Regions from separate parts of the Variovorax raffinosi genome, predicted to be linked through region 1. Evidence: predicted binding sites of a transcription regulator. Region 1 holds the regulator's gene; each other region holds the start of a gene.
What was found. The regulator LexA, encoded in region 1, represses DNA repair genes until DNA is damaged. The targets are predictions, from matches to a motif close to ACTGTATNNNNATACAGT.
Positions count from the first base shown of each region.

Region 2: recA (recombinase RecA) is a predicted target of LexA. The motif match lies at 4,267-4,284, and genes of this name have one in related genera.
Region 3: imuA (translesion DNA synthesis-associated protein ImuA) is a predicted target of LexA. The motif match lies at 1,776-1,793, and genes of this name have one in related genera.
Region 4: ACSFB7_RS29675 (PA0069 family radical SAM protein) is a predicted target of LexA. The motif match lies at 1,431-1,448, and genes of this name have one in related genera.

Region 1 covers NZ_JBPJZR010000003.1:258,795-265,819, reverse strand. The annotation lists gene ACSFB7_RS12330 (MFS transporter) at 1-335, opposite strand, end outside; gene ACSFB7_RS12325 (D-2-hydroxyacid dehydrogenase family protein) at 340-1,347, opposite strand; gene ACSFB7_RS12320 (hypothetical protein) at 1,438-1,818, opposite strand; gene lexA (transcriptional repressor LexA) at 1,957-2,640, opposite strand; gene ACSFB7_RS12310 (asparaginase) at 2,714-3,676, shown strand; gene adk (adenylate kinase) at 3,720-4,376, opposite strand; gene kdsB (3-deoxy-manno-octulosonate cytidylyltransferase) at 4,513-5,286, opposite strand; gene ACSFB7_RS12295 (Trm112 family protein) at 5,283-5,465, opposite strand; gene lpxK (tetraacyldisaccharide 4'-kinase) at 5,446-6,471, opposite strand; gene ACSFB7_RS12285 (ExbD/TolR family protein) at 6,472-6,897, opposite strand; gene ACSFB7_RS12280 (MotA/TolQ/ExbB proton channel family protein) at 6,909-7,025, opposite strand, start outside.
Region 2 covers NZ_JBPJZR010000004.1:202,768-209,792, forward strand. The annotation lists gene ACSFB7_RS15060 (transporter substrate-binding domain-containing protein) at 1-725, shown strand, start outside; gene ACSFB7_RS15065 (mandelate racemase/muconate lactonizing enzyme family protein) at 731-1,840, shown strand; gene ACSFB7_RS15070 (SRPBCC family protein) at 2,164-2,592, opposite strand; gene recX (recombination regulator RecX) at 2,576-3,034, opposite strand; gene recA (recombinase RecA) at 3,088-4,203, opposite strand; gene ACSFB7_RS15085 (MarR family winged helix-turn-helix transcriptional regulator) at 4,350-4,835, shown strand; gene ACSFB7_RS15090 (response regulator transcription factor) at 4,911-5,585, shown strand; gene ACSFB7_RS15095 (sensor histidine kinase) at 5,701-7,025, shown strand, end outside.
Region 3 covers NZ_JBPJZR010000008.1:25,631-32,655, reverse strand. The annotation lists gene ACSFB7_RS22700 (LysR substrate-binding domain-containing protein) at 1-198, shown strand, start outside; gene ACSFB7_RS22695 (2-hydroxychromene-2-carboxylate isomerase) at 184-807, opposite strand; gene ACSFB7_RS22690 (CmcJ/NvfI family oxidoreductase) at 804-1,637, opposite strand; gene imuA (translesion DNA synthesis-associated protein ImuA) at 1,807-2,613, shown strand; gene ACSFB7_RS22680 (Y-family DNA polymerase) at 2,582-3,937, shown strand; gene ACSFB7_RS22675 (error-prone DNA polymerase) at 3,930-7,025, shown strand, end outside.
Region 4 covers NZ_JBPJZR010000012.1:192,194-199,218, forward strand. The annotation lists gene ACSFB7_RS29660 (SAM-dependent methyltransferase) at 1-191, opposite strand, end outside; gene ACSFB7_RS29665 (thiol-disulfide oxidoreductase DCC family protein) at 263-697, opposite strand; gene ACSFB7_RS29670 (GbsR/MarR family transcriptional regulator) at 758-1,351, opposite strand; gene ACSFB7_RS29675 (PA0069 family radical SAM protein) at 1,472-2,566, shown strand; gene ACSFB7_RS29680 (Bug family tripartite tricarboxylate transporter substrate binding protein) at 2,598-3,584, opposite strand; gene ACSFB7_RS29685 (amino acid ABC transporter ATP-binding protein) at 3,593-4,345, opposite strand; gene ACSFB7_RS29690 (amino acid ABC transporter permease) at 4,348-5,100, opposite strand; gene ACSFB7_RS29695 (amino acid ABC transporter permease) at 5,113-5,811, opposite strand; gene ACSFB7_RS29700 (ABC transporter substrate-binding protein) at 5,839-6,657, opposite strand; gene ACSFB7_RS29705 (pyridoxal phosphate-dependent aminotransferase) at 6,696-7,025, opposite strand, start outside.

The sequences.
Region 1 (7,025 bases):
ATCGCGGGGGCGATCACCGTGAGCATGCGCATCGGCAACAAGGTGCCGAAGCTCGGCATCAGCGCCGACAGGGCGTGTCCTGCGGCGTACCAGAGCAGGGTCAGGGCCAGCAACTGCCGGCGGTCCCAGCCTGCGACTGCAGCAGCCAGCAGCGGCGCGCCGATGCACATCACCGCCGCGGCGGCTGCGATCAGTTGGCCCGCGGTTGCGGCACTGACGGCGAGCGATGTGCTGATTTCATTGAGCGTGCCGGGCACGACCATCACGCCCGTGCCGATCACGAAGTTGCCGGCCAGCAGCGCCCAGAGGGCGCCCCGTGGCGCAGGCCGGCTCATGATTTCACCGCCGAACCTGCAGCGCGCCTGGATTCACGATGTTCGTGGGGTTGCCGTTGATGTAGCTCACGACGTTGTCGAAAGCCTGGCCGAAATAGCTCTCGTAGCTTTCCTGCTCGACATAGCCGATGTGCGGCGTGCAGATGCAGTTTTCCAGGCGCAGCAGGGCGTGGCCCTGCAGCGGCGGCTCGCTCTCGAACACGTCGATGGCGGCCAGCCCCGGGCGGCCGCGATTGAGCGCGGCAAGCAGGGCGTCGGCTTCGACCAGTTCGGCGCGGGAGGTGTTGACGAACAGCGCCGTCGGCTTCATGCGCGAGAGGTCTTCCAGCGTGATGAGTCCGTTGGTTTCTTCGTTCAGCCGCAGGTGCACCGACAGCACGTCGGCCTGGGCAAAGAATTCGTGGCGGTTCTGCGCCACCTGGAAGCCGTCGGATCGGGCCTTGGCGCAACTCGCTTCGCGGCCCCAGATCACGACCTGCATGCCGAAAGCCTGCCCATAGCGCGCGACCAGTTGGCCGATGCGGCCGTAGCCCCAGATGCAGAGCGTCTTGCCCTTGAGCACCGAGCCCAGCCCGAAGTTGGGCGGCATCGAGGCCGACTTGAGCCCCGATTGCTGCCACGCCCCGTGCTTGAGGTTGCTGATGTACTGCGGCAGCCGGCGCATGGCGGCCATGATCAGCGCCCATGTGAGCTCTGCAGGCGCCTGGGGAGAGCCAGTACCCTCGGCCACCGCAACGCCCCGCTCGGTGCAGGCCGTGACGTCGATGTGGCCGCCGACCCGACCGGTCTGCGAAATGAGCTTGAGCTTGGGCAGTTTTTCGATCAGCTGGCGCGAGATTTGGCTGCGCTCGCGGATCAGCACGATCACGTCGGCATCCTTGAGGCGAACCGACAGTTGCCCGATGCCCTTGACCGTGTTGGTATAGACCTTGGCCGCGTACGCGTCCAGCTTGGCGGCACAGCGCAATTTGCGCACGGCGTCCTGGTAGTCGTCGAGGATCACAATGTTCATGGCGTGCCATTGTGCCTCGCAGCATTGGGATGTCGCGCGTGTGAACGTTTGGATACCCGCCCCCGAAGGGGCTCGCAGGGGCGTTTGGGCTCAGTGCAGGCGTGTGGAGCGGGGCACCGTGCTCATGGTTTCCGCAGTCTCGAGCGCCGCGAGGCGGTCGAGTTCCGCGCACACGTCGGCCATGCGGCCGGAGATGACGACGCGGTTGCTGGTGCGTTGCGAGCCTTGCCGGTCGACCACGCGAACCACGCGCAATGGGCGCGCTGGTGCGGCGGCTGCCGTTGCCGACGCGGCGGCGTTGCCGGACCGGGTGGTGCAGGCGGGGCGCACCGCGACATAGCGCAGCCCCGCCGAGCTTTCGCTGTGATCGAGCGGGTCCCGGCGATGAGGGCGGCGAGCGGGCATCAGGCGGCTTGCGAGCGATTGCAGCGGCATCCAGAAATCAGCGATGGCGAGGAGGGCGATTCCCATGTGAACTCCAAAAAAATATGAGGTTGAACACAGGCAGGATTTCTTGAATCGGCCGCGACAGGGTGATGGCGACTTTGCGCCATACGCCCGCCACCTGTTGCGGCCGGATGAGGTGCTGCTGCGAGCAGGCCGCGCGGCCTACATCAGCATGGTGTTGCGGATGAGTCCGACGGCGAGGCCTTCGATTTCGAAAGGCTCGCCGGGCTGCACGATGATGGTCGGGTAGTCGGGGTTTTCGGCGTGCAGCTCGATCACCAGCTTGTTGCGCTTCAGGCGCTTGACCGTGACTTCGTCGCCAAGGCGCGCCACCACGATCTGGCCGTTGCGCGCTTCCTTGGTGGCCTGCACGGCGAGCAGGTCGCCGTCCATGATGCCGGCGTCGCGCATCGACATGCCGCGCACCTTGAGCAGGTAGTCGGGCTGGCGCTGGAACAGCGTGTTCTCGACGTAGTAGGTCTGGTCGATGTGCTCTTGCGCCAGGATGGGCGAGCCGGCTGCGACGCGGCCGATGAGCGGCAGCGCCAATTGCGCCATGCCGGGCAGCGAGAGCGAGAACTGGCCGCCTTCGCGATGGCGTGTTTCGTTGAGCGAACGCAATGCGTCGCCCTTGAGGCGGATGCCGCGCGAGGTGCCGCTGACGAGTTCGATCACGCCCTTGCGGGCGAGTGCCTGCAGGTGTTCTTCGGCGGCGTTGGCCGACTTGAACCCCAGCTCGTTGGCGATTTCGGCGCGCGTTGGCGGCGCACCGGTACGAGCGATGGCGCTCTGGATCAAGTCCAGGATCTGCTGCTGGCGGGCTGTAAGCTTCACGGCGAACTGCATATGTGGTTCCTTGCGGCACTGGCTATTTATCCAGTGCCTGTATTTTTAACCAGTTTTTAGAAGTTGACAAGCCATGGCCAATTCCCCTTTGCCCGAGTTGCGTCGCGTGGTGGTTCTGGGCACCGGCGGCACCATTGCCGGCCGGGCCGCCAGCAGTGGCGACAACATCGGCTACACCGCCGGACAGGTGGGGGTGGCCGATCTGCTGGGAGGCATCGAGGCGCCGGAGGGTGTGACGCTGGTGGCGGAGCAGGTGGCGCAGCTCGACAGCAAGGACATGTCGTTCGACATCTGGCAGAAGCTGGCGCAGCGCTGCGTGCATTGGCTGGCGCAGCCCGATGTGGCCGGCGTGGTGATCACGCATGGCACCGACACGCTGGAAGAAACGGCGTTCTTCCTGCATTCGGTGCTTGCGTCGGCCAAGCCCGTGGTGCTGACCTGCGCGATGCGTCCGGCCACTGCCTTGGCGCCGGACGGCCCGCAGAACGTGCGTGACGCCATCGTGGTGGCGGCAACGGCTGGTGCGCAAGGTGTGACGGTGGTTTGCGCCGGCACGGTCCACAGTGGTGTGGACATTCAGAAGGTGCACACCTACCGGCTCGATGCCTTCGCCTCAGGCGATGCCGGCCCGATCGGATATGTGGAAGAGGGCGCGGTGCGGCGTGTCAGGGCATGGCCTGAAGGTGCTGTACCCGGGGGCTCGAAAGCCCTGGACGCCGTGGGTCAGTGGCCCCGCGTCGAGATCGTCATGAGCCACGCCGGCGCAAGCGGTGCGCTCGTCGATGCGCTGCTGCAGGCGGGTGGCGCCGAGCCTGTGCGTGGACTGGTTCTGGCCGCGACCGGCAATGGCACGCTGCACCATGCGTTGGAAGCGGCAGCGCTCAAGGCGCAAGACAGTGGTGTTGCAGTGCTACGCGCCACGCGATGCGCCAACGGACGCATCCTGCCCAGGCCGGACGACCGGCTGCGCGATGCCGGCGCGCTCACGCCCGTGAAGGCGCGCATCGCGCTGATGCTGGAATTGCTGGGGAAATAAAAACCGCCGTCTCGACTTGTCGAGGGGCGGCTGGAAAGTCAGATCAACTGCTCAGTGCAGCCAGTGCACGTTGCGTGATTTCATCGACCGTGCCCACGCCCTTGATGGCGCGGTATTTCGGCGCGGCGGCCGGATCGGTCTTGGCCCAGGCCGAGTAATAGTCAACCAGCGGGCGCGTCTGCTGGCTGTAGACGTCGAGCCGCTTGCGCACGGTTTCTTCCTTGTCGTCCTCGCGCTGGATCAGCTCTTCGCCGGTCACATCGTCCTTGCCCTCGACCTTGGGCGGATTGAACTTGACGTGGTAGGTGCGGCCCGAGGCAGGGTGCGAGCGGCGACCGCTCATGCGTTCGATGATGTCGCCGAAAGGCACATCGATTTCAAGCACGTAGTCGAGCTTGACGGCTGCCGCCTTCATGGCGTCGGCCTGCGGAATGGTGCGCGGGAAACCGTCGAACAGAAAGCCACTGGCGCAATCGGCCTGTGCAATGCGTTCTTTCACGAGATTGATGATCAGGTCGTCGCTGACCAGCGCACCGGCGTCCATCACGGCCTTGGCTTGCAGCCCCAGCGGCGTGCCGGCCTTGACGGCGGCGCGCAGCATGTCGCCGGTCGAGATTTGAGGGATGCTGTATTTCTGGCAGATGAAGGCCGCTTGCGTGCCTTTGCCCGCTCCGGGCGCGCCCAGCAAAATTAGTCTCATGGTGTCCTCGGACGGTTCTTAGATTTTGTGTCGCGCCGAGCGTCGGCCCGAAGGCTGGGCAAGGCGGAATTGCATCGAGGATAGCACGCGTGCCAGTGAGGATTTTCCCTTGTCTTCACTCGGGCGACACCTCGCCTCAGGGGCCGGTTTTCGCTGCGAAGACCGCGCGCACGCGCGCCAGGTCTTCGGGGGTGTCGATGCCCGGTCCGGGGGCAACGTGGCTCACATGCACCGCAATGCGATGCCCATGCCACAGCGCGCGCAACTGCTCGAGCGCTTCGGTCGCTTCGACGGGAGACGGTGGCAGCGACGGAAACTTGCGCACGAAGCCCGCGCGATAGCCGTAGATGCCGATGTGGCGTAGGGGGGCGGGCGTCGGCAGCACGGTCGGCGCCGCACCGTTGGCGGAGCCATCGCGCCACCAGGGAATCGGCGCACGGCTGAAGTAAAGGGCGTGGCCCTGCGCGTCGAGCACGGCCTTCACCACGTTCGGGTTCATGAAGTCGCCGATCGAATCGATCTCGTGGGCCGCGGTGCTCATTGCGGCTTGCGGATGAGCCGCCAGCTCGGCCGCCACGGCGTCGATCAGGGCGGGGTCGATCAGTGGCTCGTCGCCCTGGACGTTGACGACGATGTCGTCACCGTCCAGGCCCAGTTGCTCGCAGGCTTCTGCCAACCGGTCGGTGCCGCTGGGGTGATCCTGGCGCGTCAGGATGGCTTCGACACCATGCGCTTCACACGCCGAAATGATGGATGCATCGTCCCCGGCGACGACCACGCGCGCGGCACCCGATTCACTGGCGCGCTGGGCCACACGCACCACCATGGGCACGCCGGCGATGTCGGCAAGGGGTTTGTTGGGCAGCCGTGTCGACGCCAGTCGCGCCGGCACAAGGACGGTGAAGCTCACAGCCCCAGCTCGTCGTCGGACAGCGTGCGGGCTTCGTTCTCGAGCAGCACCGGGATGCCGTCGCGCACCGGATAGGCCAGACGCGCACTGCGCGAGCACAGCTCCTGCTTCTCGGGGTTCCAGGTCAAAGGGCCCTTGGTGACAGGGCAGACGAGCAGTTCAAGCAGCTTGGTATCCATCGAGCGATGATAACTTTGCGTCGAGCGCGGTGAAGAATTCCGGGGAGGGGGCGAAGTGCAGCGGCACGGCCAGTGCGTCGGGTGCCTGGCGCCACAACTTGACCGCATCTTTTTCGGTGCAGACAAGGGTGTGGGTGGTGTTGAGGGGGCGCTGCCAACCGTCGAAATCATGGTGATCGGGCAGTGCGATGGTCTCGGCGAGCGTCAGGCCGCGCGCGCGCAGCATCTCGAAGAACGCCTCGGGTCGTGCAATGGCCGCCAGCGCGGTCACCGCCTGGCCTTCGAGGGTCTGCAGGGGCACGTGCTCTCCGCCGCTGGTCAAGGCGTCTGCTGCAAGGCTGCGGGTGGCGGTGTAGCCGCCGGCGAATGCGGGCCGCTCGCCACTGTGCAGCACGAGGTCGCAGCGACGCGGCCAGGCCTCGCGCAAGGGGCCCGCGGGCAGCCGCCAGCCGTTGCCGATGCCACGGTCGTCGAACACGCAGATCTCGATATCGCGTCCCAGCGCCAGATGCTGCAGGCCGTCGTCGCTGACGATGACCTGTGTGGCCGGATGCCGGGCCAGCAGGGCGCGTGCGGCTTCGATGCGCTGCCGCGCGACGAAGACCGGCGCGTTCGTGGCATGGCGGATCAGTGCGGGTTCATCGCCGACGTCGCGCGGATCGCTGTCGCCGAGCACCTCGCGGCAGTCGTCGGTGCGGCGCCCGTAGCCGCGCGACACCACGCCGACTTGCAACCCTCGCGCCTGGAGATGCCGAACGACGGCCATCACGACGGGGGTCTTGCCTGCGCCGCCGGCAATCACGTTGCCCACGACGATCACGGGCACCGGCACACGCTCGGTCCGAAGCCACCCCAGGCGATAAAGCCAGCCCCGCACAGCAAAGAGTGCGGCGTACAGCAGCGACAGCGGCCAGAGCAGGCAGGCCAGCGGCCCGCGATGCAGCCAGGCGTCCTGCAGCCGCGAGCCCGACGAGCCGATGCTGCTGCTGCGACCTTCTGAAGGCACTCAGTGCCCGGCTTGCGCCGTCGACTGGGCCGCGAAGGTGATCTGCATCAGGCCGACGCGGCGAGCCGCTTCCATCACTGTGATGACGGCCTGGTGCGGGCTGCTTGCGTCGGCGCTGATGATCACCACGCTGTCCTTGCCGCCGGTGGCTGCGGCGGCGAGCGCTGCGGCCACGGTTTCCACATTGCGGTCCGCCACCGCGGCCTTGTTGACCGAATAACGGCCATCGGCCGAGACCGTCACGATCACTTCCTTGGGGTAGTCGCGCTGCGCGTCGACGTCCGCCGTCGGCAGCCGCAGCTGCATCTCGGTGAACTTGCTGTAGGTGGTCGACAGCATCAGGAAGATCAGCACGACCAGCAGCACGTCGATGAACGGGATCAGGTTGATCTCGGGCTCATCGCGTGAGCCATGCCGAAACTGCATGCGGGCGCGGCTCATTTGCGCAAGGCGTTGAGGTGGCGGGCGAAGCGTTCGCCGGACAGTTCAAGGTTCAGCAGATATTCGTCGACGCGACTGCGAAAGTAGCGCCAGAAGATCAGCGTGGGAATTGC
Region 2 (7,025 bases), on a different contig from region 1:
ACCAGCTCGACACCATCACGGCCGCCAAGAAGATCCGCGTGGCCATCGACCTGGCCGTGCCGCCCTACGGCCTGAAGGACGAAAAGCTCAACGCCACCGGCTCCGACGTCGAGACCGCGCGCCTGCTGGCCAAGAGCCTGGGCGTGGAGCTGGAGATCGTGCAGACCAACGGCGCCAACCGCATTCCGTTCCTGCAGACCGACAAGGCCGACATCGTGATCTCGAGCATGTCGGTCACGCCCGAGCGCGAGAAGGTGGTCGACTTCTCGATTCCCTACGCCGCCATCCTGGCCGTGGTCGGCGCGCCGAAGAGCATGACGATCACCGGCCCCGCCGACCTGGCCGGCAAGAAGGTGATTGCCACGCGCGGCACCACCAACGACCAGGAACTCACCAAGGCCGCGCCGGCCGGCACGCAGATCGTGCGCTTCGATGACGACGCCACCTCCATCACGGCAGTGATCAGCGGCCAGGCCGACATCTTCGCGACCGCGCCGCCGCTGCTCAAGACCATCAACGAAAAGAACCCGGCCAAGCAGATGGAGCCGAAGTTCACGATGAAGATCAACATGATGGCCATCGGCCTGCGCAAGAACGAGCCCCGGTTGAAGGCCAAGCTGGACGACTTCGTGAAGGCGCAGCTCAAGAGCGGCGAGCTGAACACCATCTACAAGAAGTTCCACGGCGCCGACCTGCCGGTCGAAGTGACGCGCAACGCAGGCTGATGACCATGGCGAAGATAGACCAGGTCGAGATCGCGCAGATCGACATTGCGCCCAAGGTCAAGCGCACCGACGCCATCCAGTCCTTCGTGACGCAAGAGACCGTGATGGTCACGGTGCGCTGCGACGACGGTTCGGTGGGCACGGGCTACACCTACACCATCGGCACGGGCGGCTCGTCCATCGTGGCGCTGCTGCACGACCACCTGGTGCCGCGTCTGATCGGGCGCGATCCGCAGCAGTACGAAGCGATCTGGCGCGACCTGTTCTTCCACACGCACGCCACTGCTGTCGGCGCCATCACCAGCCTGGCGCTGGCGGCCATCGACACCGCGCTGTGGGACCGCAATGCGCGTGCCGCCAACCTGCCGCTGTGGCGGCTGGCCGGCGGTGCGCAGTCGCGCGTGCCGGTCTACACGACCGAAGGCGGCTGGCTGCACATCGAGCCGGCGCAACTGGTCGAGCAGACGCTCGCAGCCAAGGCCGATGGTTTTCTCGGCGCGAAGATCAAGGTCGGCAAGCCGCATGTCGCACAAGACATCGCGCGCCTGTCGGCTGTGCGTGAAGCGGTCGGCGCGGATTTCGAGTTGATGGTCGATGCGAACCAGAGCTTCACCGTCGCTGAAGCCATTCGCCGCGCGCGCCAGTACGCACCGCTCGATCTCGCGTGGTTCGAAGAGCCAATGCCGGCCGAGCATGTGCGCGGGCATGCGCAACTGCTGGCCAGCACCAGCGTACCGATTGCGGTGGGTGAGTCGATGTACCACCCGTCGCAGTTCGCCGAATACATCCAGCAGGGCGCCTGCTCCATCGTGCAGGCCGACGTGGCGCGCGTGGGCGGCATCACGCCGTGGCTGAAGATCGCGCACCTGGCCGAAGCCCACAACATCGCGATGTGTCCGCACTTCCTGATGGAGCTGCATGTGAGCCTGTGCGCGGCGGTGCCGAATGCGCGCTGGGTCGAATACATCCCGCAGCTTGATGACCTGACTACGAGCCGTCTGCGTATCGAGGACGGGCATGCGGTCGCACCTGAGACGCCGGGACTCGGCATCGAATGGGATGTCGATCAGCTCAAGGCGCGGCGCAAGTTCACACCTCTGGTGGTGCGCGGCTGAGCGTATTTGGAGTTGGGGTGCGGCTGTTCAGGGCGGCACTCACGCCGACACGGTGCTCTTTTTCGCGAATGTCCCCCGCTTCGCTCCTCCTTTATTTCGCGAAAAAGAGCCCCGTATCGACGTGAGCGCTGGACAGAGCAGTCGTTGATCGGCTGCATACCAGCAGCGCGTCCATGTGCGAATGACGCCGGGTGCTCCCCGCAGCGAAATAAAGGAGGAGCGAAGCGGGGGACATTCGCGGAGGGGAGCACCCGGTGTCATTCGCACTCGCCCCGAATGAACCCGAACCCGCCCCGCTCGTGAACGGCCTTCAAAAGGCCGAGTCAGCCAGCTTCAAGCAGATGCCGCAACGCCTGCAGATCACGCGCGATCCATTCCGCATCACGCTCGAACGCCGCATCGTCCATGTGCGGCTGGCGCAGCAACGTGAACTGCAATTCGCAAGCGCCCGGCGCGACGCCGATCACCCGGAACGGCAGGTAGACCTCGGGCACACCTTCAGGCGCGACCCAGTGATCGAGAACGCCGAAGTCGTTGGATGGCGCAAAGCGCATGTGCGCGTCGCCGCTCTCGGGCGTTTTCACAATCCAGTGGTCGCCGTGGCGAACCAACGCGCTCTTGGCCAGTCCGCTCGCCCAATCAGGCAAACGCGCCGGATCGGCAGCCAACGCATAGGCGCGACGCCATTCGCAGGCCACACGCTGCGTGACGACGCGGGACTGCACGGCGAGGTCTTCATTCGTCTGCTTCATCGAAGTCACTCCTGAGGACTTTGGCCACCACCGCGCCCGAAAAACCGCGCGCCAGCAGAAACCGCATTTGTTTGGCCCGCTCCTTGGCATCGGCGGGCGCTGCGTCGAAACGGCGACGCCACAGCGCCGTGGCGCGTTCGACTTCCGTGTCTTGCAAGCTGGCCACCGCTTCGGCGATGGCCTCGGGCGCGATGCCCTTGGCCTGCAACTCCTGCCGCACCCGCAACGCGCCGGAACGGGCGGCGCGCTGGTTCAGCACCGAGGCCACCACACGCGGCTCGCTGATGAAGTCCTTGGCGGCCAGTTCGTCGAGCGCGCGGGCCAGCGTGCCGGGCTCTTCTTCGTGCTTGGCCAGCTTGCGCTCCAGCTCCGCACGCGAATGCTCGCGCTGGCTCAGGAGGCGCAACGCGCGGCCTTTGAGGGAAGGGGCTGCAAAAGCCATGCGTGATCAGGTCGTCGCTCGCGCGGCCCGCGACAGGCCGCGCCCGAACCAACTTACTCGCTCTTGTCTGCCTTGTCGGCCTTCGGCGCCTTGGCGGGCTTCTCGGCCTTTTCAGGTTCCGACCCGGCATCGGCGGCCAGCAGCGGAATGCCCAGCGACTCGCGCACCTTGTTCTCGATCTCGCGCGACAGCTCGGGGTTCTCGCGCAGGAACTCGCGGGCGTTGTCGCGGCCCTGGCCGATTTTTTCGCCGTTGTAGGCGTACCAGGCACCCGACTTGTCGACGATCTTGGCCGTGACGCCCATGTCGATGATTTCGCCTTCGCGGCTGATGCCCTCGCCGAACAGGATGTCGAACTCCGCCGTCTTGAACGGAGGGCTGACCTTGTTCTTGACCACCTTCACCTTGGTTTCGTTGCCGATGGCTTCGTCGCCCTTCTTGATGGTGCCGATGCGGCGGATGTCCAGGCGCACCGAGGCGTAGAACTTCAGCGCGTTGCCGCCGGTGGTGGTTTCGGGCGAACCGAACATCACGCCGATCTTCATGCGGATCTGGTTGATGAAGATGACCATGCAGTTGGTCTTCTTGATCGTGGCGGTGAGCTTGCGCAGCGCCTGGCTCATCAGGCGGGCCTGCAGGCCGGGCAGCGAGTCGCCCATTTCGCCTTCGATTTCAGCCTTGGGCGTGAGGGCGGCGACCGAGTCGATGACGATCAGGTCGACGGCACCCGAGCGCACCAGCGAGTCGACGATTTCGAGCGCTTGCTCGCCGGTGTCGGGCTGGCTGATCAGCAGGTCGGACAGGTTCACGCCGAGCTTCTGGGCGTACTGCACGTCGAGCGCATGTTCGGCGTCGACGAAGGCGCAGGTGCCGGCCTGCTTTTGCATCTGGGCGATGACCTGCAGCGTGAGCGTGGTCTTGCCCGAGGATTCCGGGCCGTAGATTTCGATCACGCGGCCGCGCGGCAGGCCGCCGACGCCCAGCGCGATGTCCAGGCCCAGCGAGCCGGTGGAGACCACCTGGATGTCTTCGAGCGCCTCGCCTTCACCCAGACGCATGATCGTGCCCTTGCCGAACTGCTTTTCGATCTGGGCCAGCGCGGCCTGCAGGGCCTTGGCCTTTTCACTGTTGGCGACCGAGATACTTGCGCCCTTGACGACTGCGTCCATGTGGAAATCTCCTTGAAAATCAACGGTTGGTGTCTGGTTTCACCCATCTGCTTTTAACCACAGGCTGGATGCTTGAACAGTAGTGTAGAGGCTCATTGGTTTGAGTAAACCCATTTTTTGGTCAGTTTGCTTTACCATTTGGCGCCATGTCCGAAGCCGCCTTCCCGACCGATTCCGATGCCTGGCGACAGACCCACCTGGGCCGCCTGCTGGGCCACGCCATGCGCCGCTTCGACGAGCGCGTGCTGGCGCTGATGGCGCACGACCTCGACGTGCCGCTGGCCCTGTCGAACCTTGCCGCGCGCGCCCAGGTGAGCGCCGCGCACGTCCACATCACGCGGCACCTGGCGCGCGAGGGTTCGCGCCTGACCGAGCTGGCCGAGCGCGCCGGCATGACCAAGCAGGCGATGGGCGCGCTGGTCGACCAGTGCGAGGCCTGGGGGCTGGTCACGCGCGGGCCCGATCCGCTCGATGCGCGCGCGCGCCGCGTGCTCTTCACCACTGACGGCCTGGCCTGGCTCGATGCCTTCCGCAGCGCGGTGACGCAGGCCGAGCGCGAGTTCCGCAGCAGCGTCGGCGACGACATTGCCACCGTGGTAACCATCGGACTGGAAGCCTATACGGCGGGCTAGACTTCACCGGGGGAGAGAGAACGAGACAAATGCGAGCGGCGCCAGCACGGCGCCCGAACCGGCCGGAGGTGGCACATGAGAATTCTGATTGCCGAAGACGACCAGGTGCTGGCCGATGCCCTGCTGCGCAGCCTGCGCACTTCGGGCGCGGCGGTCGACCACGTGGCGAACGGCTCGCAGGCCGACACCGCGCTCATGACCCATGACGAATTCGACCTGCTGATCCTCGACCTCGGGCTACCCAGCCTGCACGGCATCGAGATCCTGAAACGCCTGCGTGCGCGCGGCTCGCAACTGCCGGTGCTGGTGCTCACGGCGGCCGACAGCGTGGAAGAGCGCGTCAAAGGACTGGACCACGGCGCCGACGACTACATGGCCAAGCCCTTCAGCCTGCAGGAACTCGAAGCGCGCGTGCGCGCCCTCACGCGGCGCGGCATGGGCACCACCAGCAACGCGATCCGCCACGGCCCGCTGGTCTACGACCAGGCCGGCCGCGTCGCCACCATCGACGGCAAGATGATCGAGCTGTCGGCGCGTGAACTCGGCCTGCTCGAAGTGCTGCTGCAGCGCGCCGGCCGGCTGGTCAGCAAGGACCAGTTGGTCGATCGCCTCTGCGAATGGGGCGAGGAGGTGAGCCTCAACGCCATCGAGGTCTACATCCACCGGCTGCGCAAGAAGATCGAGAAGGGGCCGGTGCGCATCGCGACCGTTCGCGGCCTGGGCTACTGCCTCGAAAAGATCCAGAACTGATGTACCCCTGCGTGCGGGAAATGCCGTGGAGCCGGCTTCGCCGGGCCGCAGGCATGGCCCCTGGTAGGGCGTTGGCGAAGCGACGCGAAGTGCGCAAGGCCTGGGGGCGAATCAAGTGAAGCTCTTCCAGCGCGCCCAGCGCTCCCTGTTCGGCGAAATCCTCGACTGGATGCTCACGCCGCTGCTGCTGCTGGTGCCGGTGAGCATCGGCGTCACTTGGCTGGTGGCGCAGGGCATCGCCAACGCGCCCTTCGACCGCGCGCTGGAACACAACGTCAAGGCGCTGGCCGAACTCGTGACGGTGAAGGACGGGCAGACGCAGTTCGTGCTCTCGCAGCCGGCGCGCGAGATCCTTCGCGCCGACAACGCCGGCAATGTGTACTACCAGCTGCTCGACGGCCACGACACGCTGCTGAGCGGCGATCGCGACCTTCCGATGCCCGGTCTCGACGAGCCGCTGCCGCCCGGCCAGGTGTTCCTGCACAACAGCGCGTTGCACGGCAAGGAAGTGCGCGTGGCCTCGCTGTGGATCGCCAGCGGCGTCGCGGACGTGCCGCCCACGCTGCTGCAGCTGGCCGAGACACGCGAGAAGCAGGCGGTGCTGGCGCTGGAGATCATCAAGGGCGTGCTGCTGCCGCAGTTCGCGATCTTGCCGCTGGCGGTGCTGCTGATCTGGCTGGCGCTGGTGCGCGGCATCAAGCCGCTGTCGGTGGTGGAGGCGCGCATCCGCGAACGGCGCCCCGGCGACCTGAGTCCGCTCGACGAATCTTCCGTGCCGCTCGAAGTGGTGCCGCTGGTGTCGTCGGTGAACGAGCTGCTGAACAAGCTCAACGATTCCATCGACACACAAAAGCGCTTTCTGGCCGATGCGGCGCACCAGCTCAAGACGCCGCTGGCGGGCCTGCGCATGCAGGCCGACCTGGCGCAGCGCGAAGGCGCCAATGCCGACGAGCTGAAGCAATCGCTCAAGCAGATCGGCCGCGCCAGCGTGCGCGCCACGCACACGGTGAACCAGTTGCTGTCGCTCGCGCGCGCCGAAGGCACCAGCGCGATGACGCATCAGCAGCCTTGCGACCTGGCGCGGCTGACCATCGAGGTGGTGCGCGAGGCCGTGCCGCGCGCGATCGAAAAGCGCATCGACCTGGGCTACGAGGGCGCCCAGGCAGGTGCGCCCGGCGTGGTGTTCGACGGCAACCCGACGCTGCTCAAGGAGCTGGTGCGCAACCTGGTCGACAACGCGCTCAACTACACGCCCTCGGCGCCTCCCGAACGACCCGGCCGGATCACCGTGCGCGTGCTTGCCGACCCCTTCGGCCATGTGCTGTTGCTGCAGGTGGAAGACAACGGCCCGGGCATCGCGGAGTCCGACCGCGAGCTGGTGTTCGAGCCCTTCTACCGCGTGCTCGGCAACGAGGCCGACGGCTCGGGGCTGGGCCTGCC
Region 3 (7,025 bases), on a different contig from region 1:
CTGGGGCGGCTCGAACTGATCCAGCCGCTGCTCGACGAAAAGCGCCTCGTGCGCGTGGCCGCGCCCGAGCCGGCCCAGTCATCGGGGCATGCCTATTGGCTGATCCAGGCCGAGGGCGAGCCGCGCGAAGAAGTGCGCCATGTAGCGGCCTGGCTGGCGGCCGAGGCGCAGCGGCAACAGCGGTCAGGCGGCGCCTGAGCCTGCTTGCTTGCAGAACGCCATCGCTTCGTCGAGGCGGTCGTTGCCCCAGAACATTTCGTCGCCGGCAAAGAAGGTGGGCGCGCCGAAGATGCCTTTCTCGGCAGCGGTTTCGGTCTGTCGCCGCAACCGCAGTTTGTTGGCGTCTGAGAGGGCTTCATCGATGACCCGGTGCGCCGGCAGGCCCAGCTCGCTCAGCAGCGCATGCATGGTTTGCGGCGAGTCGATGCCACGGTCTTGCGCGAAGTTCATCGCCATCGTGCGGCGGCAGAACTCGCCCATCCACGGCTGCGTGGCACCCACCAGCGCGATGCGCAGCGGCAGCACCGCCGGGCGCGGAAAGCTGGTCGGCTGCTGCCACGGCAGGCCGTACTTGCGGCACTGGCGGGCCATGTCCTTCCACGTGTAGTCGCCTTTTTCTTTCTGCAGCACGAAGGGCGACGACTCCCAGCCGCACGAGCGGAAGATCGGCCCGAGCAGGAAGGGCCGCCAGCGGATGTCGACACCATGCCGTGCCGCTTCTTCCTCGATGCGCATGACGCTCAGGTAGCTGTAGTTGCTGCCGAAGTCGAACCAGAAATCGAGCATGGGGCGTGTGTGCGGCGTCATTCGAACACCACCAGGCAGCGGGCCTCGATGCTCTCGCGCAGCGGCGCGTCGGCGGGCGCATCGGGGTGGTCGAAGGCCGCATGCGGCGTGTAGCGCGACACGCCGCTCAGTTGCGAGTCGTACTGCTTGAAGACCAGCGCCTCGTGCCGGTCCATTGCCGAAAAATACGACCAGCGGTGCGATGGCGAATGGGTCGCCAGGTAGATCTCGCCGGTGCGGCGCGGGTAGCGCACCTCGGCGCTGACCAGGTCCTTCGCCATCACCGAGCGTGCATCGCACACGGCCAATGGCGTGTCGAGCACCGGGCCCTTGATCGAGCGCCAGACGTTGACGATGCAATAGCGCCGCACGGCCGCGGCCGCGCCAGGGTCGGCCAGCACCATGGCCAGCCGGCGGCGGCCGGATTCCTCGGTGTAGTCGTTGTGGATGCGGCCGTTGGCAGCAGCCTTGCCGTCGCTCGCGCGGCGGCCGAAGCTCAAGGCGGCGCGGTCGGCTTCGCGCCGGCGCACCAGATGGTCGAACACGTAGGCCCGCGCGCCGCCCGTCACCTGCAGCGCCAGTTCGGCCGCCTCGCGGTGGTAGACGGCCGTGACCTCGGCATCGTCGAGAAAGTCGGCCACGGCCGTGGGCGCATCGCGCAGCACGAAACCTTCGCGCTCGATGTCGGTGGGCATCGCGGCGGCGCGTGCATCCGAGATCGGCATGGGGCGCAACTCGTAGCTGCCGCTTTCCCAGGGTGTGTCGGGTGGCGGCTGGAAGGTGTAGCTGAACGGGCGCAGCGCGGAAGGCTGCAGGTAGTTCAGGCCGGCGGTGACGGTGGGGTGGTTCATGCGGGGCTCCTTTGCCTGGCATTGGAGCGAAAGCACGGCCCCGGCTCAAACGACTTCTGGGCGCCTTGGCATGAGCCATGGGAATATGAAAAGCCAAGCGAGGAAGAAAAACATCTTCTTTCTTGCGACCCATGAAATACTGTATAAAAATACAGTTAACGGTGCAATCATGGGCCTTCCTTTCCTCGACTCCTTTTCCGCTGCCGCAGGCCGTGGCGTCTGGCATGCCGACGAACTCGGCCTGGCCGACGCGCAGGTCACGGCCACCGGCCATGCCGCGCTCGATGCGCAGTTGCCCGGCGGCGGCTGGCCGGTCGGCGCCATGACCGAGCTGCTGCAGGGCACGCCCGAGGCCCATGTCTGGCGGCTGTTGCTGCCCGCGCTGGCGCAGGCGGTGGAAACGCGCGGCGGACCGGTGGTGCTGATCGGCGCGCCTTATGAACCTTGCGGCCCCTCGCTCGCGGCGCAGGGCCTGCCGGTGGAGGCCTTGATGTGGGTCAAGAGCGATGCCGCGCCCGCACGGCTGTGGGCCTGCGAGCAGGCGCTGCGCTGCGCCGACGTGGCCGCCGTCGTGGCCTGGCTGCCGCAGGCGCGCGTGGCCGAGCTGCGGCGGCTGCAACTGGCTGCCGCCCAGCACGAGGTGCTGCTGTTCGTGTGCCGGCCCGAGGCGGTGGCGCAGTCGGCCTCGCCCGCGCGGCTTCGCATCCAGGTCGAACGCTGCGAGAGCGACAGCGCGCAGATCGAGCTGCACATCCTCAAGCGTCGCGGCCCGCCGCTGGCTTCGCCGGTGATGCTGCCCGCGCGCAACGAGCGCATGACCGCGCTGCTGGCCGCCGCCCGGTTGCGGCGCAGGCTGCGGTTGCAGCAACTGGGCACGGTGCCTGTGGGTGACGCGGCGTCGTCGGCCACCGTGGTGCGCATCGACGCGTGGAAAGGAGGCCCCAATGCACTGGATCGCATTGCGGTGGTCGCTTGACGCCGACGCGCCCGACACACCTGACGCACAGCCCCTGCCCACGCCCGAGGCCTTGGGCTGGTGGGCGCTGCAATACACGCCCCATGTCGCCTGGCAAGACGAAGCCCTGATGCTCGAAGTCTCCGCCTGCGAGCGCCTGTGGGGCGGGCGGCTGCAGATGATGCGGGTGCTGCTCGCCGCCAACCCCATTCCCGATGCGCGCATGCTGGGCGCGCAGGGCGCCACCAGCCTGATCGCGCTGGCACGGCTGCGCCTGTTCTCGCGCAACGAGGAACGCCCGAAAGACATTCCGGGCCGCCTGCCGCTCGACACCCTGAGCGCCGCGCATGCCCACCTCGACCTGCTCGCGCGGCTCGGCTGCCGCACCTGGGGCGACGTGGCCGCCTTGCCGCGCGGCGGCCTCACGCGGCGTTTTGGCGCGGGCCTGCGCGAAGCGCTCGACATGGCCTGGGGCCTGCGCCCCGAAAGCCACACCTGGCTCACGCTGCCCGACGTGTTCGAGCAGAAGCTGGAGCTGCCCGCGCTGGCCGAGACCGCGCCCGAGCTGATGTGGTCGGCCAACCGCCTGCTGACGACGCTGCAGTTCTGGCTGCGCGCACGCCAGCGCGGCGCGCGTGCGCTCGAGCTGCAATGGACGCTCGACCTCAAGCGCTTCAACGGCGTGAACCTGCCGCCGCACCAACAGGTCACCGTGCGCACCGCCGAACCCACGCAAGACATGGCGCACCTGCGCCGCCTGCTGTCCGAAAAACTGGCGCTCACCACGCTGGCCGCGCCCGCGAGCTGGCTGAAGCTGCGCACCCTCGAAACCGATCCGTGGGCCGGTGCCAGCACCAGCTTTCTGCCGGAAGACAACCGCAAGGGCGACAAGCTGCACGAGATGGTCGAGCGGCTCAGCGTGCGGCTCGGCGCGCAGCAGGTGCTGGTGCCCTCGGCGCAGGCCGACCACCGGCCGGAGCGCAAGCAGGCATGGCGGCCCGCGCTGCAGAAAGACAAGGCGCCCGAGAAGGTCCGAAAGGATGCCAAGGCCGCGGCCTCGCAACCCGATGCGAGCTATCCGCCGTGGCTGCTGCCCGAACCCTTGCTGCTCGACATGGACGGCGAGCGGCCGTGCTATCGCGGGCCGCTGAGCAAGCTGATCGGACCGCAGCGCGTCGAAGCCGGCTGGTGGGGCGACAAGGACGACGGCGGCCAGCCCGCGATGCGCGACTACTACGTCGCGGAAAGCCCCGAAGCCGGGCTGGTGTGGATCTTTCGCGAGCGGCCTGCCGCGCGCTTTTCTTCCGGCGAAGTGCGCTGGTATCTGCAGGGCTTCTATGCCTGATCCCAGCGGCAAGCAGATGCGGGCGCTCATGCCTGCCAAGGTGCATGTGCTGCCGCAGCGGTTCAGGCCGGTGCCGGGCTTGCCCGACTATGCCGAGCTGCACTGCCTCACGAACTTCAGCTTCCAGCGCGGCGCATCGATGCCTGAAGACATGGTGGAGCGCGCCTACCACCTGGGTTACTCGGCGCTGGCGATCACCGATGAATGTTCGGTGGCGGGCATCGTGCGTGCGCATGTCGCGTTGCGCGACCTGCCTGCGAAGCTGGACGAGTACGAACGCGAGCACCCCGACGAGCCACCGATTCCGCGCCACCCCGATTTCAGACTGCTGTTCGGCAGCGAGTTCCGTTTCGAGCGCTTCAAGCTCGTGGTGATCGCGAACGACACCGAGGGCTGGGGCAACCTCTGCGAGTTCATCACCGCCGCGCGCAACACCGAATTGCCCAAGGGCCAATACCGCGTGAGCTGGGAAGAAAGCAACGTGGCCTCGCTGCAGGACTGCCAGGTTCTTTTCGTGCCGCATCGCGCTCCCGGCGGCGCGGTGGATGTCGCCACGCTGCATGAAGACCTGATGGCCGCCAAGGCGCTTTACGGCACCAACCTCTGGCTGGCGATGGAGCTGTTCAACGAACTCGACGACGACCTGTGGTTCGTCACGCTGATGCAGGCGGGCGAGCAGGCCGGCGTTCCGCTGGTGGCGGCCGGCGATGTGCGCATGCATGTGCGTGCCTGCAAGCCTTTGCATGACGTGCTGACGGCCGTGCGCGAAGGCAAGACCGTGGCCGAATGCGGCTTTGCGCTGGAGTCGAACGCCGAGCGGCATCTGCGGCAGCGGATGCGGCTGGCCGGGCTTTATCTGCCGCAGATGCTGGCGAATACGCTGGTGGTGGCGCAGCGGTGCAGGTTCGATCCGAAGGTGATTCGGGAGACCTACAAGTACCCGCTCGAGATGGTGGGCAACAACGAAACCGCCGCGCAGACGTTGGTGCGCAAGACCTGGGAGGGCGCATTGAAGATGTACCCGGTCGAAAGGTACGCCTCGGGCATTCCCGGGAGTGTCTGCATGCAGCTGCACAAAGAGCTGAGGCTGATCATCGAACTCGAATACGAGATGTTCTTTCTCACGGTGGAAGACATCGTGCGTTTCGCAAAATCTCAGGACATCCTTTGTCAAGGCCGCGGCTCATCGGCCAATTCGGCGGTCTGCTACTGCCTTGGCATCACCGCGATCAACCCCGACAAGGGCACGCTGCTGTTCGAGCGCTTTCTTAGCCGTGAGCGCCGCGAGCCACCTGACATCGACGTCGACTTCGAGCACCAGCGGCGCGAAGACGTCATCCAGTACATCTACAAAAAATACGGCCGCGAACGCGCCGCCATCGCCGCCGTCGTCATCTGCTACCGCTCGCGCAGCGCATTGCGCGACGTGGGCAAGGCCATCGGCATCGACGAACGGCTGATCGACGAGTTCGCCAAGGACCACTACTGGTTCGACGACACCGTGCTCGGCGAGCAACTGCGGCAGGCGGCCGAGCGCGTCGGCGTGGAAGAAGACGAACTCAAGCTGGTCCAGTGGATCGAGATGACGCAGCGGCTCAAGGGCTTCCCGCGCCACCTGAGCCAGCACGTCGGCGGCTTCGTGCTCACCCACACCAAGCTCACGCGGCTGGTGCCGGTCGAGAAGGCGTCGATGAAAGACCGCTCCGTCATCCAGTGGGAAAAAGACGACCTCGAAGCCATGGGCATGCTCAAGGTCGACGTGCTCGCGCTCGGCATGCTCAGTGCGATCCGGCGCGGGCTCGACCACATGAACCGCTGGCGGGGCTCGATGGTGCAGATGCACCACATCCCGAACGACGACCAGAAGGTGTTCAACATGATCTGCGACGCCGACACCATCGGCGTGTTCCAGATCGAGAGCAGGGCGCAGATGTCGATGCTGCCGCGCCTGAAGCCGCGCACCTACGAAGACCTGGTGATCGAGGTCGCGATCGTGCGGCCGGGGCCGATTCAGGGCGGCATGGTGCATCCGTATCTCAAGCAGCGCGAGCGGGTAAGGAAGAAGCTGCCGATCGTCTACGAGAAAGATGAGCTTCGCCCGGCACTGGAGCGCACGCTGGGCATACCGATCTTCCAGGAGCAGGTGATGCAGATCGCCATGATCGCGGCCAAGTTCACGGCCGACGAAGCGGACCAGTTGCGCCGCGCGATGGCGGCATGGAAACGCAAGGGCGGCCTCGGCAAGTTCCACGACAAGCTCGTGAACGGCATGGTCGATAACGGCTACAAGGCCAGCTTTGCCGAAGCCATCTTCAAGCAGGTCATGGGCTTCGGCGACTACGGCTTTCCCGAAAGCCATGCCGCGAGCTTCGCGTTGCTGGTCACCGTGAGCAGCTGGCTCAAGAACTACGAGCCCGCCTGCTTTCTCGCCGCGTTACTCGATTCACAACCGATGGGCTTCTACAGCCCTTCGCAGCTCGTGCAGGACGCGCGTCGCCATGGCGTCGAGGTGCGACCCGTCGATGTCACATGCAGCGACATGGACACCACGCTCGAAGCCCGGGCCCCCGATGCACCGCGTATGCCGGCGGGGACCGACGCGCGCTATGCCGAGCGCCTGGGCAACGACAACCAGCCTGCGGTGCGACTCGGCCTGAATCGGATTTCGAGCCTGAGCGCGGGGGGCGCCGAGCGCTTGCTCGAAGCGCGCGCGCAAGCGCCATTCACCAGCACCGAAGACCTCGCCCTGCGCGCCGAACTCGACGGCAAGGACATGGCCGCGCTGGCCGCGGCCGATGCGCTGATGTCGCTCTCGGGCCATCGGCGCCAGCAGGTCTGGGACGCCACCGCGCAGCACCGCGCACCGGCCCTGCTCAAGGGCGTGCCGATCCACGAACAGGCGCTGCTGCTGCCGGCCGCGCCCGAGGGCGAGGAGATCGTCGGCGACTACGCATCGCTCGGCCTCACGCTGCGCCGCCATCCGCTCGCGCTGCTGCGTTCGCGCCTGGCCCGCATGAAGCTCATGAGCGCGGAGGAACTGCGCGCGCAGCCCAGCGGCCAGACCGTGCGCGCCTGCGGCATCGTCAAG
Region 4 (7,025 bases), on a different contig from region 1:
AGGCCCAGGCGCCAGAAGCCGAAGTGCATGTTGTAGCTCGGGCTCCAGGCGCTGTAGTCGACGGCGACCTCGGTGAAGTAGTCCTGCGTGTCTTCGCGTGTGATCGACGAAGTGGCCGACGAGGCCATCGCGGGCCGTGCTGCTTCGGACGTGCCGGGCATGCGGAAGTCGGGCTGGAAGACGTTGGGCATCGAGGCTCCTTCGGACGTTGGTTTCTTGTGATTCCCTGGGGGCGTGACAGCGTGATTCGTTCGTTCGCTTTTCAGATGCGGCAGTTGCTGTCATCTGCGCAGGTGGCCGGCGCGATGGCGCCACGCCCCACGAGCCGTGCGACGAGCCAGCGCGGCAACCGGTAGCGGTTGCGCGCGAGCCCGGCATAGGCGCGGTCGGCCAATGCGCCGACGAGCGGCAGGTCGAGCAGGAAGCCGCCGGCCGGCAGGCCCACCGCTGTGCGGCAGGCGCGAATGGCACCGACGCCGGACAGCACGCGGCCGCTGGCATCGACTGCATGCATCGCCGTCATCAGCGCTTCACGCGAGGCCGGGCCCCCGGAGAAATCGGCGGGCGAGCAATCGATGAGATCGAGCCGGCCGGCCGCATCGCGTGCCTTCATGGCACCCATTTCGGCCACGCAGAGCGGGCAGGTCGCGTCGAAGTAGACGGTGAGCGGGTACGTTGTGAGGGCGGCGCTGGACATGATGTTCTTTGTTCTCGATATTTCAGTTGAAACAGAAATTGATAGGCAAAAAAAGAGAACTCAGATCATCGGCAGGCTGGCGTGGTGCGCGTCCGGGTCTTCGCCCTTGCCACCCTTGTCCGTGGGTGCCGCATCGCCGCGCACGAACTTCTGCACGCTGGCACCCAGCGTCAGCACCTTGTCGAGCGTGCCGGGCGACAGCCGCAGCATCTCGTCGGCCCAGGTCGCGAGCTTGTCCATGAGTTCCATGGTGGAGCGGATGCGGTCCTGCGCGTCGGCCGGTTCCTTCTGGAAGTCGGGGCTGGTGACCAGCTCGCGCAGCATGCGGACCGTGGGGTCGAACTCGCGTTCCTTGCGCTCGCGCACGACCGTGCGGAACAGCTCCCACACGTCGACGCTGGTCTCGAAATAGTCGCGACGGTCGCCCATGATGTGGGTGATGCGCACGAGGTTCCAGGCCTGCAGCTCTTTCAGGCTGTTGCTGACGTTGGAGCGCGCAACGCCCAGCGTGTCGGACAGCTCTTCGGCATGCATCGGCTTGCCGTGGGCGAAGAGCAGGGCGTGGATCTGCGAGACGGTACGGTTGACGCCCCACATGGACCCCATTTCGCCCCAGTGCAGGACGAACTTGCGTTGAATGTCGGTGAGTTCCATGGCCGCGAGTTTAGGATTTCCTATATTTCTGTCAATAGAGAAATGTAAAAACGCAGTGGTGTTGGTGAATCGGTGGAATACTGTATGAATAAACAGTAAATTCCATCCAAAGGATTTGCCATGCCCGCTGCCCAGGTTCCCATTCACATCATCAAGGGCCGTGGTGCGGCCACTCGGCTGGCGCACCGTTTCTCGAAGGACGAGCGCAATGCCTTCGACGACGGCTGGGGCACGCTCGAAGAAGGCGTGGCCGAAGCCGAAGAGCTGATGCCGATTGCGACCGAAGTGCGCTTCGAGGACGTGAAGTCGGTGCTCACCGAGAACGACTCGCCCGACATCTACTTCGACCGCGCGCTCAACCCTTATCGCGGTTGCGAACACGGTTGCATCTACTGCTTTGCGCGCCCCACGCACAGTTACCTGAACCTCTCGCCCGGGCTCGACTTCGAGACCAAGCTGATCGCCAAGCGCAACATCGTCGAGGTGCTGCGCGCCGAACTCGGGCGCAAGAACTATCGGCCGAGCCAGATCGCCATCGGCACTGCCACCGACTGCTACCAGCCCATCGAGCGCGAACTGCGGCTCACGCGCTCGGTCGTCGAGCTGCTGAAAGAAGTGCGGCATCCCTTTGCGTTGGTCACCAAGTCGAGCGCGATCGAGCGCGACCTCGACCTGATCGCGCCGATGGCGGCCGAGCATCTGGCCGCCGTGTACATCACGATCACCACGCTCGACGGCGAGCTGGCCCGCAAGCTGGAGCCGCGCGCGGCCGCGCCGCATCGGCGACTGCGCACCATCCGCACGCTGGCCGAGGCCGGCGTGCCGGTGGGCGTGAGCGTGGCGCCGCAGATTCCCTTCGTCACCGAAGACATGGAGCATGTGCTCGAAGCGGCGTGGGAGGCCGGCGCGCGCCGTGCCTTCTACACGGTGGTGCGGCTGCCGTGGGAAGTGGCGCCGCTGTTCAAGGAGTGGCTGGCGCTGCACTACCCGCAGCGCGCGGACCGCATCATGGCGCGCATCCACGAGATGCGCGGCGGCAAGGACTACGACGCCGACTTCGCCACGCGCATGAAGGGCAGCGGCCTGTGGGCCGACCTGATCCACCAGCGCTTCCAGAAGGCGACGAATCGCCTGGGCTTCAACCGCGAGCGAATTCCGCTCGACCTCACCGCGTTCCGACCACCTGGCGCTGTGGGGCAGGGCAACCTGTTTTGACGCTCGCAGGCCGCCGGTCGCGCGCGCAAGCTCACTCCATCGTGGCGCCCGAGTTGCGAACCAGTTCCGCAGCCTCGGGCATCTGTTTTCTGACGAACAGCCAGTATTCGTCGATCGACAGCGGCCTGGCCGCAAGCGCGCCCTGGTCGGCGAACTGCTTCTGGATCTCCCGGCTCTCGATGGTCTTGATCAGCGCGGCGTTCAGCGTGTTCAGCGCGGGGCGCGGCGTGTTGGCGGGCGCGACGAGCCCGTACCAGCTGTCTGTGTAGAAGCCTGCCACTCCCGCTTCCTCGAAGGTGGGTACGTCGGGCAGGGCAGGCAGACGCTGCCGGGCCGCCACGGCCAGTGCACGCAGCTTTCCCGAATGAACGAAAGGCGTCGCTCCGGTGGTGATGATCATGTCCACACGGCCCGCGATCAGTTCGACCATCGCCGGGGCGGTGCCCTTGAACGGTATGTGCGTCATATCGGCGCCGGTGAGCTTCCTGAACATGGCGGCGGCCATGTGCTGCGAAGAGCCGACGCCGGCCGAGCCGTAGTTCAGCTTGCCCGGGTTCGCCCGCGCGAACTGGACGAGGTCGCGCACCGTGTGGAACGCAGACGCCGCGGGCACCAGCAAAGTCCCGGGCGACGTGCTGATCATGCCGACGGGAGCGAAGTCTTCCATGGGGCTGTAGCCGAGCTTCGGGTACAGCGCCGAGTTCCACCCGTGCGATGCAACCGTGGCGAGCATGAGGGTGTAGCCATCGGGCCTGGCCCTCGCGGCGAACTCGGAGCCGATGTTTCCGCCCGCACCCGGCCGGTTGTCCACGATGAACTGCTGACCGAGCAGCACCGACATCCGCGCGGCGATCGGCCTGGCCACGTTGTCCGCCGGGCCGCCGGCCGGCCATCCCACGACCAGGGTGATGGGGCGCGTGGGGTAGCCGGTCTGTGCGCGGACGCTCGCATGCGCTGCGCCGAGGCTGGCAAGGGCCACGCAGACCTGCCTGCGATTGAATCCGGAGGTGGTTTTCATGTTGTCTCCTAATGCGAACGCAGGTCCGCCAGAAATTTGCGTGCGCGCTCGGTGCCAGGGTTGGAGAAGAAGCTCGTCGGTGTGCCGGTCTCCAGCAGGCAACCCTGGTCCATGAACCAGACCCGGTCTGCCACCTCGCGCGCGAAGTTCATCTCGTGCGTCACGCACATCATCGTCATGCCGTCGCGTGCCAGCGACTTCATCACCTGTAGCACCTCGCCGACCATCTCGGGGTCGAGCGCGCTCGTCGGCTCATCGAAGAGGATGGCCGGCGGATCCATCGCAAGGGCCCGGGCGATGGCCACGCGTTGCTGCTGGCCGCCCGACAACTGGCCCGGGAATGCGTCCGCCTTGAAGGCCAGGCCCACGCGCTCGAGCAATTCGAGTGCGCGAGCCCTGGCCTGTGCGCGCTTCTGCTTGCGAACGTTCACGGGGCCCAACATGATGTTCTGGGCCACCGACAGATGCGGAAACAGGTTGAAGCTCTGGAACACGAAGCCCACGTGGCTGCGAAACCTGTTGATGTCGAGCGACGGCGCATTCACGTCCTGGCCGTCGAAACGGATGGTGCCGCCCTGTATGGTCTCCAGGCGGTTCACGGTGCGTATCAGCGTCGATTTGCCGGAGCCCGAAGGGCCGCAGACCACGACGACTTCGCCCTTGCGAACCTCCGCGCTGATGTCGTTCAGTGCGCGGTAGTCGCCATACCACTTGTTCACGAGATCGAAGGCGATGAGGGCGGGAGTGGGGTTCGAAGACATGTTCATGCGGCTTGCTCGGGTGCGATGGGCCCGGCGGCAGCGGGCGCGAGACCCGTCGCCTGCCGGAGGGTGCCTTCGCGCCGTGTGGCAATGCGGCGCTCCAGGAAGCGTGCCAGCCGCGTCAGCGAGAAGCACAGGCAGAAGTAGACGGCCGCAAGAATGAAGTACACCTGAAACGGCTGCGTCATGAGCGAGCTGTTGATCTGGTTGGCCGAGAACGTCACTTCGTTCACGCTGATCACGTAGCCCAGCGAGGTCTCCTTGATGGTGGAGACGAACTGGCTGACCAGCGCCGGCACCATGTTGTAGAGCGCCTGCGGCAGCACGACCTTCGTCATCGTCTGGATGTAGCTCAGCCCCACGGCGCGCGCCGCTTCGGTCTGCCCGCGCGGCAGTCCCTCGATGCCGGCGCGCACGATCTCCGCCAGGTAGGCCGCCTGGTAGATCACCAGCGTGATCACCATGGTCGTGAAGCCGCTCACCATGCGCCCGGTCAGCACGGGCACGAAGAAATAGACCCAGAAGATGAACATGAGCAGCGGCACGCCGCGCACCACGTAGATCACCGCCATGGCAGGCATGCGCAGCCAGCCGAAGGGGCTGATGCGTGCCAGCGCAATCGCAACGCCGAGGGGAAAAGCCAGCAGCAGGCCCAGCGCGGAGAGAACCAGCGTGATCGCCAGCCCGCCCAGCGGCCCGTTCGGGTACTGGCCGACCAGCAGCAGGACGCCGTACTCGCGCAGGATGGAGAAGATGCTGTCCACGGCTTATCTCGCGCTGATGCGGTAGCGGCTTTCCAGCCGGGCGCCCGCCGTCATGATCAGCAGGGACACGCCCAGGTAGATCACCGTCGACAGCAGATACACCTCCACCGTCTTGAACGACTGGCTCTCGATTTCCCGCGTGGCATAGGTCAGTTCCGCAACACCGATGGTCATGGCCAGGCTGGTGTTCTTGAACAGCAGCACCGTGTGGCTCACCAGGGTAGGCAGCGCGATGCGCAGCGCCTGCGGCAACACCACCAGGCGCGACGCCTGCAGGTAGGACAGGCCGATGGCACGCGCCGCTTCCAGCTGCGACTTGGGAATCGACCGGATGCCGGCGCGCAGCCCTTCGGAGACATAGGCCGCCATGCACAGGCCGATGGCGATCAGGGCCAGCAGGAACTCGCTGTCGTGGGCATTGAGCCATTGCTGCGCCGCGTGCGGCAGCAGCGCCGGCATGCCGAAGTACCAGAGGAAGACCTGCACCAGCATCGGCACGTTCTGGTGGTACTCGACATAGCTCGCGACGAAGGCCTTTGCCAAGCGGTTGTCCGCCATGCGTATCACGGCCAGCGCCGTGCCGAGGATGAGGGCGAACAGCCACGCGGCCAGCGTGAGCTCGAACATCGTGAGCACGCCATGCCATATCCATTGCGGATATTCGCCGCGCGTCAGTACCGAAAAGTCGATCTTGCTACCCACGTCGTGCGCCTCGTTGCATTGCCGTGCTCAACCCTTGATCGGCTCGATCCTGAAGGCGCGCTGCATCTTGTAGGAGGTTCCCGCGCCCAGCCACCGGTTGAAGATCTGCTGCGCCTCGCCGGACTTTTCCATCGCCTGCAGCGTGGTGTTCACATGCTTGATGAGGCCCGCTTCTTCCTTTCGCATGCCGATGCCCCAGGGCTCCAGCACCAGGGAGGGTTCGAGCACGACGATGGGCACGGTGCTCTCGGATTGCTGGCGAAACTTCGCGAGATTGAGTTCGGAGGCGGCCAGGCCCTCGACCTTGCCTTGCTGCATTGCGAGGAAGGCGCTGGGTGGGTCCTGGAAAGTGATGGTCGCAGCACCCGGAATCACCTTGCGCACCAGCATCTCGGAGCTGGAGCCCTTGACCGCACTGACGCGTTTGCCCGCCAGGTCCTTGAGGGCCGTGAAGCCGCTGTCCTTGCGCGCGGCAACCTTCTGCTCGCTTGCGAAGTACTGGTCGCTGAAGGCAATCTGCTCGGCACGCTCGGCGCTCCATCCCAGGTTGGCAATCACGGCGTCGACGCGGCCTTGCTGCAGCTCGGGGATGCGCGCAGCCACCGAGATGAGCTTCAGCTCCAGCTTGACACCCAGCGACGTGGCCAGCGCCTTGCAGAAGTCCACGTCGTAGCCCTCCACTTCGCGCGTCTGGGCATTGGAAAAGCTGAACGGCTCGGCCGTCCCGAGGGTGCCGCAGGTGAACACACCCTTGGCCTTGATGTCGGCGAGCTGGTCCGCGCAGGCCAGGTTGGCCAGCAATGCCAGGCAGGCGCCGGCGATACGGGTCGATGCGCTCTTGTTCATGGAACTACTCCGAAAAAGTTGTACGGAACGATGAAACGTCAGGACAGTTCGCGCAATGCGGCTTGCAGCAATTGCCCGCCCTGGTCGATCACGTCGACCCCCGTGGCGAAGGACATGCGCAAGTGGTTGGGCATGCCGTAGGAGGTGCCGTCGATCGCGGCCACGCCGGCGTGCTCCAGCAGGTAGTGCACGACGTCGATGTCGGAAGAAAGAACGTTTCCCGCGGGCGTGGTCCGCCCGATCAATCCGGCCACGCTGGGGAACACATAGAACGCACCGTCCGGCGGGGCGCACTCGAATCCCGGCAGCGCCTGCAGCATCCGCACCATGCGGTCTCTGCGCTGCCCGAACAGGGCCGCGGCCTCGGC